Regions from separate parts of the Thermosediminibacter oceani DSM 16646 genome, predicted to be linked through region 2. Evidence: riboswitches for the same ligand, from Rfam matches in the RefSeq annotation. Region 2 holds a riboswitch; each other region holds the start of a gene.
The links. A riboswitch is a leader RNA that binds a small molecule or an ion and turns the genes downstream of it on or off. The one in region 2 is predicted to bind cyclic di-GMP.
Positions count from the first base shown of each region.

Region 1: linked by a shared signal. The riboswitch ahead of TOCE_RS09700 (type II secretion system F family protein) and the one ahead of TOCE_RS02380 (chemotaxis protein CheW) in region 2 are both predicted to bind cyclic di-GMP.
Region 3: linked by a shared signal. The riboswitch ahead of istA (IS21 family transposase) and the one ahead of TOCE_RS02380 (chemotaxis protein CheW) in region 2 are both predicted to bind cyclic di-GMP.

Region 1 is NC_014377.1:1,932,895-1,937,038, forward strand. Features, by position in the region: gene TOCE_RS09685 (type IV pilus modification PilV family protein) at 1-12, opposite strand, end outside; gene TOCE_RS09690 (prepilin peptidase) at 109-864, opposite strand; gene TOCE_RS09695 (type II secretion system protein GspG) at 1,051-1,566, opposite strand; gene TOCE_RS09700 (type II secretion system F family protein) at 1,662-2,876, opposite strand; cyclic di-GMP riboswitch class I at 2,942-3,029, opposite strand; gene TOCE_RS09705 (type IV pilus twitching motility protein PilT) at 3,056-4,084, opposite strand; gene TOCE_RS09710 (GspE/PulE family protein) at 4,109-4,144, opposite strand, start outside.
Region 2 is NC_014377.1:470,331-474,474, forward strand. Features, by position in the region: gene TOCE_RS02375 (methyl-accepting chemotaxis protein) at 1-1,243, opposite strand, end outside; gene TOCE_RS02380 (chemotaxis protein CheW) at 1,221-1,697, opposite strand; cyclic di-GMP riboswitch class I at 1,801-1,894, opposite strand; gene TOCE_RS02390 (bacteriohemerythrin) at 2,170-2,574, shown strand; gene TOCE_RS02395 (protein-glutamate methylesterase/protein-glutamine glutaminase) at 2,775-3,815, shown strand; gene TOCE_RS02400 (sensor domain-containing diguanylate cyclase/phosphohydrolase) at 3,802-4,144, shown strand, end outside.
Region 3 is NC_014377.1:1,604,281-1,608,424, forward strand. Features, by position in the region: gene istB (IS21-like element helper ATPase IstB) at 1-653, opposite strand, end outside; gene istA (IS21 family transposase) at 647-2,161, opposite strand; cyclic di-GMP riboswitch class I at 2,385-2,473, opposite strand; gene istA (IS21 family transposase) at 2,817-4,046, shown strand; gene istB (IS21-like element helper ATPase IstB) at 4,043-4,144, shown strand, end outside.

The sequences.
Region 1 (4,144 bases), 820 kb from region 2:
CGCCCAAATCACTTTCCCATACCCTCCTTAAGCAATAAAGGCGTTTCTCCCCCAGCCTCCCTGGCCTCATGTGCCCTATTGATATACCAAAACACGTCACCGCTCTGACTAGAACAGAAAAACCTGCTTGTACCAGTCAATAATATGTGAACCCCAGAGTGCCGCAGCAAGCGTGCCCGCTGCAATAAAGGGGCCAAAGGGAATGGCATCCTTCGGCCCTTTCAGCCTGAAAAGCAGGAGAACGGCAGCTACCAGGCCCCCGGTAATCACCGCGAGAAACAGAGCCAGAGCCGCCAGCGGCCAACCTATAAAAAGACCCGCTACCGCGGCCAGCTTTACGTCACCGCAACCCATTCCGCCTTTACTAAATACGACAATAGCAAATAAAAATCCTGCTCCCGCCGCGCTTCCCGCCAGGGACGACCAGACCCCCACATCCCTGGCCGCAAACCCCAGAACGATGGCGGCCGCAAAGCCGGCCAGTACAAGGCGGTCCGGAATAAGGTAGTGTTCCAGGTCGATGAAGGCAGCCGCTATTAAGACGGCGCCGAGAAAAAGATACTTGACCAGGGCCGGCACCGGTCCATAACGATAAAACAGCGCGGCAAACACCGCGCCTGTCAACAATTCCACTACAGGATACCGCGGGGAAATTCGCGCCCCGCAGTAGCGGCACCTCCCCCGCAGGGCGAGGTAACTTGCCACCGGCACGAGATCGCACCAGGCCAGCACGTGCTCGCAGGCCGGACAACGGGATCGCCCCCAAACCACCGTCTCTCCCCGCGGCAGGCGGTAGATGACGACATTGAGGAAACTGCCGGTGAAAAGGCCGAGTAAGAAGAAAAACCCTACCATGAAAAACATAATTTTCACCTTTATAGACTTTCTTTCTATTTACTTAGTAATATTACAGGGTGCTATGTAGGTCCAATCGATTACCTCTTGTTTGCTGAAACATGATATACAGCAAGTTCCGGCAGTTGCTGCTTGGTGGGCACCATCAATGCCAGCATAACTTAATTTGAGATTAAAATATAATTGACTGCGAAGTTAATCTTTGGAAATTAAAATATATACTACATTGCTGGTTTGGCTGTCTTTCATAACCATATTTCCGCCCAGGTCAGCCCTTAATCTGTCGTAAAGATTGTCCGGAACATAATCAACTTCTAGATACCTAGCAGAATCTCCACTTCCCTGGCCATCCCAGTTTACCGCGCTATCATTTTTGTAAGTATACGTCCCGCCCCACGGGTTCTTGTTTGGCCAGCGATCCAGGTATGGCCCGTTCCATCCAGGATAACTATTATCATCAGGCTTATCAACAAGGTAAGAGTAATCATCACTTTGCGGCCATTTTCCAGTATCCGCATAAAAATTCAACACTGCCGTTTTAATCGACTTATAATCTGCCTCAGCCGCTACAACTTTGCTCCTCTCGATAGCATTGAAGGCATTTGGAAGAACTACGGCAGCCAGGATAGCAATGATGGCTATGACTACCAATAGCTCTACCAGGGTAAAGCCCCGCTGGTCTTTTACTTTTTTCCGAAAGCATTTCATCATAAGAAACAACGCCCCCCATCAATTTGTTTTATAAAATGGTTCAGATTACTTTACCGGTTTTCCGCCGATTTCAACCCCCCTTGCAAAATTATATATTATCCTATATTTCCTATATTCCCAAGTATCTGGAAGTAGGGCAGCAATATGGAAATCACAATAAATCCCACCGCACCGCCCAGCATGGCGATCAATAAAGGCTCTATCAGAGCAGACAGGCGGCTGACGGCTTCTTTCACTTCACGGTCGCACAATTCGCTGATTTTCGCCAGAAGGAAATCAAGGGCACCGGTTTCTTCGCCTACGGCGATCATTCCGATGATCATCGGAGGGAAAATACCGCTCTCCTTCAGCGGGTCCGCAATGCCCTTACCATCCCTGACACTTTCCTGTGCCCTAGCTATGGCTTCAGCTACTACCCGGTTTCCCACCGTTCGCCGTACTACATCCATAGCCTGGAGAATCGGAACCCCGCTTCTAAGGAGCGTGCCCAGGCTACGGCTGAAGCGGGAAAGGACCGCCTTCTTGTGGAGCGGGCCAAATACCGGCAGTTTCAGCAAAATACCGTCCAGGCGGTATCTGGCGTTATCTGTTTTGAGGACCCCGTAAGCCACATAAGCCAGAATACCTGCCGCAAAGATCAGGATAGGCCATCCCCGCCGGAGAGCTCTGCTTACGCCCATCACAATCCGGGTCGGGAGGGGCAATGGCACCCCCAAGGCGTTCAGCATGTTTTGAAAAGCCGGGAGAACGAAGACCAGCAAAACGATCAAAACCGCCAAAGCCACCGATACGACTAAAGCCGGATACGTAAGGGCGGACTTGACCTTCTCCTGAAGCTCATGCTCCCGTTCCAGGTGGGCAGCCAACTCCTCGAGGGCCTCATCGAGGGACCCTCCCAGCTCAGCCGCCTCTATTGCATGCACCATTATCGGAGGAAAAACCTGCAACCGGGCCAGCGCTTCGTGAAAAGTCTCACCTCCTTCAAGGCTTCTCACAATCTCTTCAATGTTCCTGCGCAATATTTTATTTTCAGCCTGCATGGCCAGGATTTGGAGAGCCGGGACGATCGGAAGTCCCGCTCCGAGCATGGTGGCCAGTTGCCGGCAGAAAACCGCAAGATCCTGTTTTCCAACGCGGCGTAAAAGTCGTCCTGAATTTATCGCAAACCGTTCCCGCCCGGGGCGAACTTCCACGATAAATAAACCCTTATCCCTTAAAAGCCGGACGACAGCCGCCTCATTTTCCGCTTCTACAGTACCGACCACCGGTTGACCAAAAGCGTCGCGCGCACGATAACTGTAAATCGCCATATCTCCACCTACACTGTCCCAAAAAGACGCACCGGGCTGCTTTGGAAGAACGATTCATACCGTCCCCCGGCAGCCCGGCGGCCGATAGGCTTTATTACCCTTAGGCCCGTAGCTTTGCGCCCCCGGCTTTCACCGGGTTTGCCCTTTACAGGGATTTTTATAAATTTAATTCGGCAAAATTATCCAAAATCCTTCTTCAATTGATATAAATCCGGGTGAATTAATCCCTTTTCACGCAATTGCCTGAGCGACATTTCCATGGTCTGCATTCCGAATCGGCCGCCCGTCTGCATCAAAGAAACGATCTGGTGGGTTTTCCCTTCCCTTATAAGATTGCGCACAGCAGGGGTAGCAATCAAAACTTCCACAGCCACCACCCGTCCTTTGCCGTCAGCCCGGGGCAGCAGTTGCTGGGTAATGACTCCGGCCAGAGTATCCGAAAGCTGGATTCTGATCTGGTTCTGCTGGTGCGGAGGAAAAACGTCTATAATCCGGTCAATGCTCTGGACAGCACTGCCGGTATGAAGGGTAGCCAGCACCAGGTGCCCGGTTTCCGCCGCAGTAATTGCCGTGGCTACCGTCTCCAGGTCCCGCATCTCGCCCACCAGAATAACGTCGGGGTCCTGGCGCAGGGCAGCCCTTAAAGCGCTCGCAAAGGAAGGAGAGTCACTTCCGATTTCCCGCTGGTTCACGATACTCCTTTTATGCGTATGCAGGTACTCTATGGGGTCCTCCAGCGTAATTATGTGACAGCTGCGCCGCTCGTTAATCCGGTCGATCATGGCCGCCAGAGTCGTGGTCTTACCGCTGCCGGTAGGCCCGGTAACCAGGACCAGGCCGTGGGGCTGATCGGCCAGCTCGCCTACCACCGGGGGTAGCCCCAACTCGTCAAGGCTGTGAATAACATCGCCAACCAGGCGTAAGGCAGCCCCTATACTTCCGCGCTGGTGAAAAATATTTACCCGAAAACGCCCCAATCCCGCTGCCGAGTAGGCCAGGTCCAGTTCCTTTCGCTCAATAAATTCTTCCCACCGTTCACCCAAAATCTCCCTTGCCAGTGCTTCAGTATCAGAAGCAGTCAAAGGAGGCCACTGCCCCTGAGGTTCGAGCCGTCCGTGATGCCGGAAGACCGGCGGTAAACCCACCGTCAGATGTATATCCGATGCCCCTTTTTTTATGGCTTCTCCCAGTATTTCCCGCAAATGCATCAAAACTATCACCTGACCTCTGCGCTAAAATTCGCCCATGGACACGCGAATCACTTCTTC
Region 2 (4,144 bases):
TATTCCCTGTATTCTGGGCCATATCCTGGGCTCCGGCCGAAATCTGGCTAACGGTCTCGGCTACCTGTTCGGCAGCCTGGGCGGTATCCTGAGCTCCCTGCGATATCTCCCTTATAGCCTTTTCCAGGTTGGCAATGGCGGTGCCCATGAAGCCGAGAACTGTTTTAGTATTTTCGAGCATTTTCTTGAGAGAGCTGCCGAGGGTTCCGAGTTCGCCGAAAAATCCCTCGGGTACTTCTACCCGGAGGTCCCCCGTTGCCAGGGTATCGGCCACCGCCGTGAGCTTAAGTATGGGCGAAGATAACTGCCGGCTGAAAACGACGGCTGCAGCGATGACGATAACCGTCACGACCAGGATCAGGGTGATGGTGGACCAGAAAAAGCTTTTCAGTCCCGCGTATACTTCGTCCGACGAGGCGGTGACGCATAAGGACCATCCGGTGTTCTTAACCGGGGAGAAGGCGGCAAGTTTGTATTCTCCGCTGTATTCATACCTTACGGTGGCTTCTTCGCCCTTTATCATGCGTTCCCCGACCCTGTTCAACGACTCGGACTCGGTCTTTGTTATGTTCATGTTCATAACCATCTTTTCGTCCGGATGGGCTATGGTGGTGCCCATTTTGTCCACCAGGAAGGCATACCCTGTGGTACCGTATTTTACCGAGTTTATGATGTTGATAAGGGCGTTCGCGTTTACATCGGCACCTACTATGCCGGTTATACCGCCCTGACCTTTCACGGGGGCCACTATGACCAGAATTTTGTCACCGGTTACCTTATCGATGACGAGTTCCGATACGGTGGTTTTGCCCGTAGACATTATTTCCTTGAAATACTGCCGGTCGTTGATATCGGTGATTGGCTTGGTGATGTCGTCGTTCAGGTACGAGTAAACTTTGCCGTCAGGCGTGGCGTACCAGAGGAGCTGGACGTCCGGTGCTGCAGGCTGTACCGTTTTTAATATGGGGATTAAACTTTCTAAGTTACCGCTCTTAATTACGGGATTTTCCGCGAGGGTTTCCAATATCTCCATTCTTTCGCTGACCCAGAGGTCGATAACGCTGGCCGCGGATACGGCCTTTCCGAGTAGTTCCCGGTCGGCTGCATGGGTCAAGTTGTTTTTTGAGGTGCTGTAGTTGAAGAAGCTCAAGACTATAAGGGGTACGAGGGATATAAGAAGGAACAGAACGGTCAACCTTGTCCTTATTCCACCACTTATTTTAATTCCCTTCAGCTTTTTCATATGTATCCTCCTTCGAGAAATTTTTTAGCTGGTCTTTTTCTGCCACATTGAGTATTTCACTCGTTTTAATAAGTATTACTATATTATCTCCCATCTTTGCCAGCCCATGGATGAAGCGGGCATCGATGGTCAAGGCCTCTGGAGGTTTTTCCAGGTCTTCCTCTTCCAGTGCCGCTACTTCGGTGACATAATCCACTATGAGCCCCGCCGTGGTTTCATCGATATTTACCACAATGATCCTGGAGTCTCTTGTTATTTCACCGTCGGCAAGGCCGAACCTCTTTTTGAGGTCTATCACGGGAATGATTCTCCCCCTTAAGTTTATTACCCCTTCGATAAAATGAGGGGCTCTGGGGATATGCGTTATTTCCATCATTCTGATGATTTCCTGCAGATCGAAAATGTCTATGCCGTAAAGTTCCTTTCCGAGGCCGAAAACTACTACTTGTCTCAAGCTCTCCCTCCTTTCCTGTAATAAAAAAAGCAGCCTTCAAAATGTAATCAAAGATTTGGCTGCCCTGGTTGGAACCTTTCCTTGGCCGATGGCCTTTCAATGAGCCGGCAACCTGGCAGCCGTAGCTCCATCATCAATGGAGCCGTAGGCCCATGGCTTTGCGCCCCTGCCTTTCGACAGGTTTGCCTTTTATCGGCGGTATATGTCGAATTACGCAAAAAATAACTACTAATATTTTACATTTTTTACTTTTACATAGTCAAGCTATATTTTTCCATATCAGAAAAATCGTATTTACAATACAACTTATAGCGGCAAAGGTTGCGGCTTGCGCCGGAAATCTTTTTCACCAAAACGGGAATTCCTCTTCGAATTGGGAGAACCGCTGGAAAGTTGAAAAAGGTCCCGCCGGAGCAGGATTAAGGATTTATTTGGAGAATATATATCGTGACAAAGATGGGAGGGATATTTTATGGCGGTAATGTGGACGGAGGACCTTTCCACAGGAGTAAGTCTGATCGACGAACAACACAAGGAGCTTTTCAAAAGGGTGAACGACCTGCTTTTGGCCTGCTCGAAAGGGAAAGGTAGGGAAGAGGCCGTAAAGGCCATTGATTTTCTAGGTGAATACATCGTCATGCACTTCGGCGCCGAAGAAAAATACATGCGGGAAAACGATTTTCCCGGCTACCAGGCACATAAAAAGCAGCATGACGGCTTTGTAGCGGAATTCAAAGAAATAAAGCAAAGAATGGAGCAGAACGGCCCTACGGTGGACCTGGTGGTAAAAATAAACCATTTCCTCATCGATTGGCTTATAAATCACATCAAAAAGACGGATAAAGCGCTGGGAGCGTTTTTGAAGAATAAGATTTGAAGTAAGATAGCTAGCTGAGCCAATTTGGGGCTGGTAACCCCCAACTTAAAATTTTTTAATAATAAAAAATCAATGAGGTAATTGGAAAACATTGCATTAAATGGTATTATTATATTATCGAGTAGTATATTATACAGTATAGTGAGGCATTAAAGGGACTACCGACTATGGGACGGGGTGAAATCCATGAGGTGTTCGTCGTGATAAGGGTTTTGGTAGCGGATGATTCTGCGCTGATGAGGCTCATTATAAAGGACCTGCTGGAAAAGGACCCCGAAATAAAGGTAGTGGATACCGCCGGAAACGGCAGGGAAGCCGTCGAGAAAGCCGAAAGGCTAAAACCCGACGTCATTACGCTGGACGTTAATATGCCGGAGATGGACGGGCTTTCTGCTTTAAAAAAGATCCGTGAAAAAAAACTGGGCAATGTTTTGATGCTTTCGTCCCTGACCCGGGAAGGCGCCAGCGTGACCATCAAGGCTCTGGAGCTCGGCGCCTTTGACTTCGTGGCAAAGCCCGGAGGGAGCATATCGCCCGACATAAAGGAATTCGCGGATGAAATAATAGCCAAAGTGAAGGCCGGCTATAACGCCCGGGATATCCGGGAAAGACCGGTAAATCCGCCGGCGCCCGGCATACATTTCACTTCAGAAATGAAAGCCGTGGTCATCGGGATTTCCACCGGGGGCCCCAGGAACATAATGCACGTTCTCCCTTTCATTCCCCCCGATATAAATGCAGCCATCTTCCTGGTGCAGCACATGCCTCCGGGGTTCACAGGCCCTTTAGCGAGGAGGCTTGATGAGCGTTGTGCTTTGAAGGTGGTGGAAGCCGAGGACGGCATGGAAGTAAAACCCGGCACCTGCTATGTGGGCAAGGGGGGCTACAATATGCTTCTTTCAAGCGAAAGAAATGGCTTCCGGCTGGTGGTGACCGATACCCCGAAATACAGATTCATGCCTTCGGCGGATGTCACGATGGATTCGGTCCTCACCATTTTCCGGGAAAATACCATAGGGGTTCTGATGACAGGCATGGGCGATGACGGAGCCGGGGCGATGGTAAGAATAAGAAAAGCCGGTGGCAGGACGATTGCCGAGTCAAAAGAGACAGCGGTAATATTCGGAATGCCCCGGGCGGCAATTGAAAGAGGAGGGGCAGAGTTTATCCTCCCGAGTTACGAGATACCGGCAAAAATAACCGAACTGACAGGAGTGAGGAGGTTAAATGCAAAAGAGTGACGGGGTTACAGTCGATTTTTTAAAAACCTTGTTAGATTCGATTAACGTCAACCTGTGCGTCATAGGAGAAAGCGGGGAAATTCTGCTGGTGAACAAAAGATGGGAGGAGTTTGCCCTAAAGAATGGTATTGACAACGTTGGCACGGTGGGTCCCGGAGTCAATTATTTAGAAGTACTGGAAAACGCCGTTCGAAATGAACATACGGATTCGGAGGTGGCAAGGGCTGCCCGGGAGGGGATAAGGGAGGTCCTGGAGGGAAAAAGCGAAGGGTTTTACCTGGAATACCCCTGCCGCTCGGAGAGCGAGGACCGGTGGTACCTGATGGTGG
Region 3 (4,144 bases), 1.1 Mb from region 2:
AGCCGGTCAATCATTGCTGCTGTCATCTGCTCATCGTAGAAAATGCTCGCCCAGCGGCTGAATTCCAGGTTAGTGGTAATTACTACACTGCGACGTTCATAGCAGTCCGAAATCACCTGAAAAAGTAGCTGCGCTCCTTCGCGGTCCAAAGGAACATAGCCCCATTCGTCGCAGATCAGAAGATCTGGTTTGGAAAGCTGTTTCAGTAACCCGGAAAGTTCACCTCCCTTCCGGGCTTCCACCAGCCGGTTTACCAGCGCTGCAGTGCGGAAAAACTTTACGTTGTAGCCTTTTTTACAGGCCTCCACACCGATGGCGGTGGCAAGATGGGTTTTGCCGGTTCCCACGTTGCCGTAAAGGATCAGGTTTTTCTTTTCTTCGAGAAATTTGCAATCTTTTAGGTCCTGCGGTGTAAGCCCCTGCGGGAGTTTGATTTCATCGAATATGTAGCCGGCAAAGGTCTTTATCGTGTAAAAGCCCGCATTTTTCAAAAGCCTGTCCTTTCGGCTTGCGTCTCTGTGCTCCAGTTCTAATCTTAGCAGCTTCAGCAGGTATTCTTCATGGCTTTGAGCCTCGATCTTGTCGCAGTTTTCCACTAGATTGCGGCTGAGTTTTAATGCTTTACAGCAGGCGGCGATTTCGTCCTTCAGCATAAATTGGCACCGCCTTTCAGAAAGGCTTTGTCATAGTCTTCTGCATTGAAGCGGAATGCAGTGAGTTCAGGAACCCCTTCCGGAATCTTTACCGGCTCCAACTGCGGGGTTATACCCGTTATCCTGTTATGGATGGCTACGAGGCTGTCTAAATCCTGCACTCCGTAAAGGAGAGCCTCGGCTACAGCGTTCACAGCCTGTTCAAAACTGCTTTTGGTACAAAGCACAGCCAAAGCCTTGAGCGCTTTGCCGCGCTCACTTTTGCTTAAGCCGTCGAGGTATTCCCGGAGTGGGTCCGGCAGCATGCTGTATATTCCCGAATACTTAAGGGCTCCCGGACAGCGGGAAAGCTGGGTAAGATATGGCAGCCAGTCCATGCTTTCTTGCTTGTTGTCCCCGTAAAGCCGCCGGTGGCGCACGATTTCCCGGTGGCTCTCATCCAGCGGTATGACCTCATGGGCTGTTATCTTTACAAGCACCCGGCTGTTGGCGTATTTGGGGGCGGTAGAGTATAGGTGCTTTCCACCGTTCAAGCTGAATTTGGCGTAGGCGTTGGTTTTGACTGTTATGTAACCGGCTACCTCGTAAGGAACGGTAGGCAGCTCAAGCAGAGCCTTACGGTCTTCATTAAAAAGTTCGGCTATGGATGCCTCCTTCCGGTAGTGTTCGCGGTGCATGTCCCGGTCGCACAATCGTAAAAGTTCGCGGTTAAAATCCTCCAGCTTTTCAAACCTGGGGACCGGGACAAGGAAGTTGCGCCGGTGGTATCCCACCTTGTTTTCCACATTACCCTTTTCATGGCCGGAAGCAGGGTTACAGAATACCGCTTCAAAACCATAGTGCTGCTTGAACCTCAGGAAGGCGTCGGTTAGTTTGCGCTCTCCATTTTTCGAGAGTTTCACGATAGTGCTGGCGTTATCAAACCATAGCTTACGGGGTACTCCCCCCAAGTGTTCAAATATGTCCTTAAGTCCCTGAAACAGGCATTCCTGGTTTTCTCCCTTGAAAAGCTGGGTATATCCTACGTTACTGTAGGGAAACGACAGGTTCAGATAAAATCCGTGATGCAGCGTCCCGTTTTCGTAAAAGTCTGCCTCACCGAAATCCACCTGCGCTTCACCCGGGATATGTTCCAGCGGCAGACGACATGAGTTGTCCTGGTACAATTCTTTTTTTCTCATGGCTACGTAGCCTGCTACGGTGCGGTAAGAACAGTTAAACTTATCTTGGTATTTTTCACAGAGCCTGTCATAAATCCTTTTGGCGGTATGCCTCTGCTTTTTGCGAGCTTTTTTATCTTCTTCAAGCCACTGATCTATATCCGCCTTGAAAGGGTCGAGTTTTGGGAAGGTATGTTTAACTTCTTCAACTTTAACCCTGGTGTTCCAGTCTTCTTGATAAATATACTTGCGTATAGTTTTTCGGTCTTTTTGGAATTCCCGGGCTATCTCGCTGATATTTTGCCCTTTCATAAAGAACGCTTTTCTGATATTATCAATATGGGTCATTGTGAGCATCCTCCAATCCTCCCTTGCAGTTAAGATTTCCCTAACTACAAGGGTAAAGGTTTTTAGGGGTGCCTGCAATGACCTTTGCAAATTTGGGGATTTTTGAGTTGCAAAAGTGGGGATTTTATTTTGCAACTCTGTCCATTTTAATTATGCAATAAACAACATTGAAACCAAAAAAGAATCGCCGCCGAAAAAGAAAGCTAGCCAGATCTTTTTATTCAGCGGCAGCCATGCTGTTATAATGTAAATGCACCTTAGACCCTATGGCTTTTGCACCCCTACCTTTCATTGAGTTTACCCTTTTCTCTGTGTATTATTTCTCTTTAATTGATAATTTTAAAATTTATATTTCCATATTCCTTAATTTTCCTGCCGATATAGCCGAATACGTAAATATTTAATCCCAAATTATTCCCGAAAAAGGACATAAAAAAGAAATTAATCGTATCCCGAATGGGAAGGATTAAAAATTTTTTAATAGGGGGGTATTAAAATACCCTCTTATTTACTCTTTAAATAACAAGGGACAAACATAAGGAGGTGGTTGATGTCACCGCCGGTGTATAATTGACCCAGGAGCAACGAAAAGGAATTGACCCACCCCCTGGCGAAATATCCCTCTGATACCAGCCAAAAGATCGGAGGGAAATAAGTGCTAGGGAGTGGATCTATTATCATGTTACACGAATTAAGAGCAATGGGCAAGAGCATCCGTGCAATTGCACGAGAAACAGGCCGTTCAAGGAATACGGTAAGAAAATACTTAAGGGCAGAGGGCATTCCCGAAAGGAAGCCGCATCCCAAAAGAGGATCAAAGCTCGATCCATACAAAGATACCATTCAAGAGCTCATAAATCTTGGTATATTCAATTGCGAAGTTATCTACGAAAGAATCAAAGAAGAAGGCTATACCGGCGGCCGCACTATCTTAAGGGACTATGTAAGACAATTTAGACCCCCAAAACAGGTTCCTGCCGTATGCCGCTACGAAACCAAGCCCGGCCAGCAGGCCCAGGTCGACTGGGGCGAATACACCTACATTGACGAGGAAACCGGCGAAATACGTAAGCTTTACGTCTTCGTCATGGTACTGGGTTACTCCAGAGCCATATACGTAGAATTCACAAACCGCTGCGACATACATACCTTCATCCGCTGCCTGATCCGCGGGTTTGAATACTTCGGCGGAGTGACCGACATAGTCCTTACCGACAGAATGAAGACCGTAATACTTGGCACCGGAGAAAACAGAAAGCCCATATGGAACTCCATCTTTGAAGACCTGGCTGTAACCCTTGGATTTACCCCTAAAGTGTGCAGAGCACGACGTCCACAGACCAAAGGCAAAGTAGAAAGCGGAATAGACTTTGTCAAAAGCAACTTCCTGCCGGGTAGGAAGTTCATAAACTACGGTGACTTAAACCACCAGGCAATAGTGTGGTGCGAAAAGAAAAACAGGAGGATTCACGGCACCACCGGGGAAAAGCCTATTGACCGCCTGAAGGAAGAAAACCTCAAACCACTCCCTGCCTCTGACAGATACCAAAAATTCCTTGAAGAAGTAAGGAAAGTCCACAAAGACGGCCTCTTGAGCTTTAACGGCGTAAGATACGGCGTTCCCTGGCAATATAGCGGAAAAGAGGTGGTTGTAAGGGACAAAAACGGCAAAATCGAAATCCTCTATGATGGGAAGGTGATAGCAACCCACGAAAAACATTATCGCTCAAGGACCATCGTTTTCCTCAAAGGTCAGTATAAGGGTCTAAAAGAAGCCGAAGGCATGTTCTATCCTAGACCGAGGGCTATCAAGTTATCTTCCCTGGAAGTTGAGAAGCGTTCTCTGGGGGTTTACGAAAGCCTCCTGGAGGTGGGCACAGTATGATAGACCTTGAAAAAGCTCGGTCCCACCTTGAAGAACTGGGGCTTTTAAACGCAGCATCTTTCCTTGACGCCCTCCTTGAAAGAGCTCAACGCCAAAAT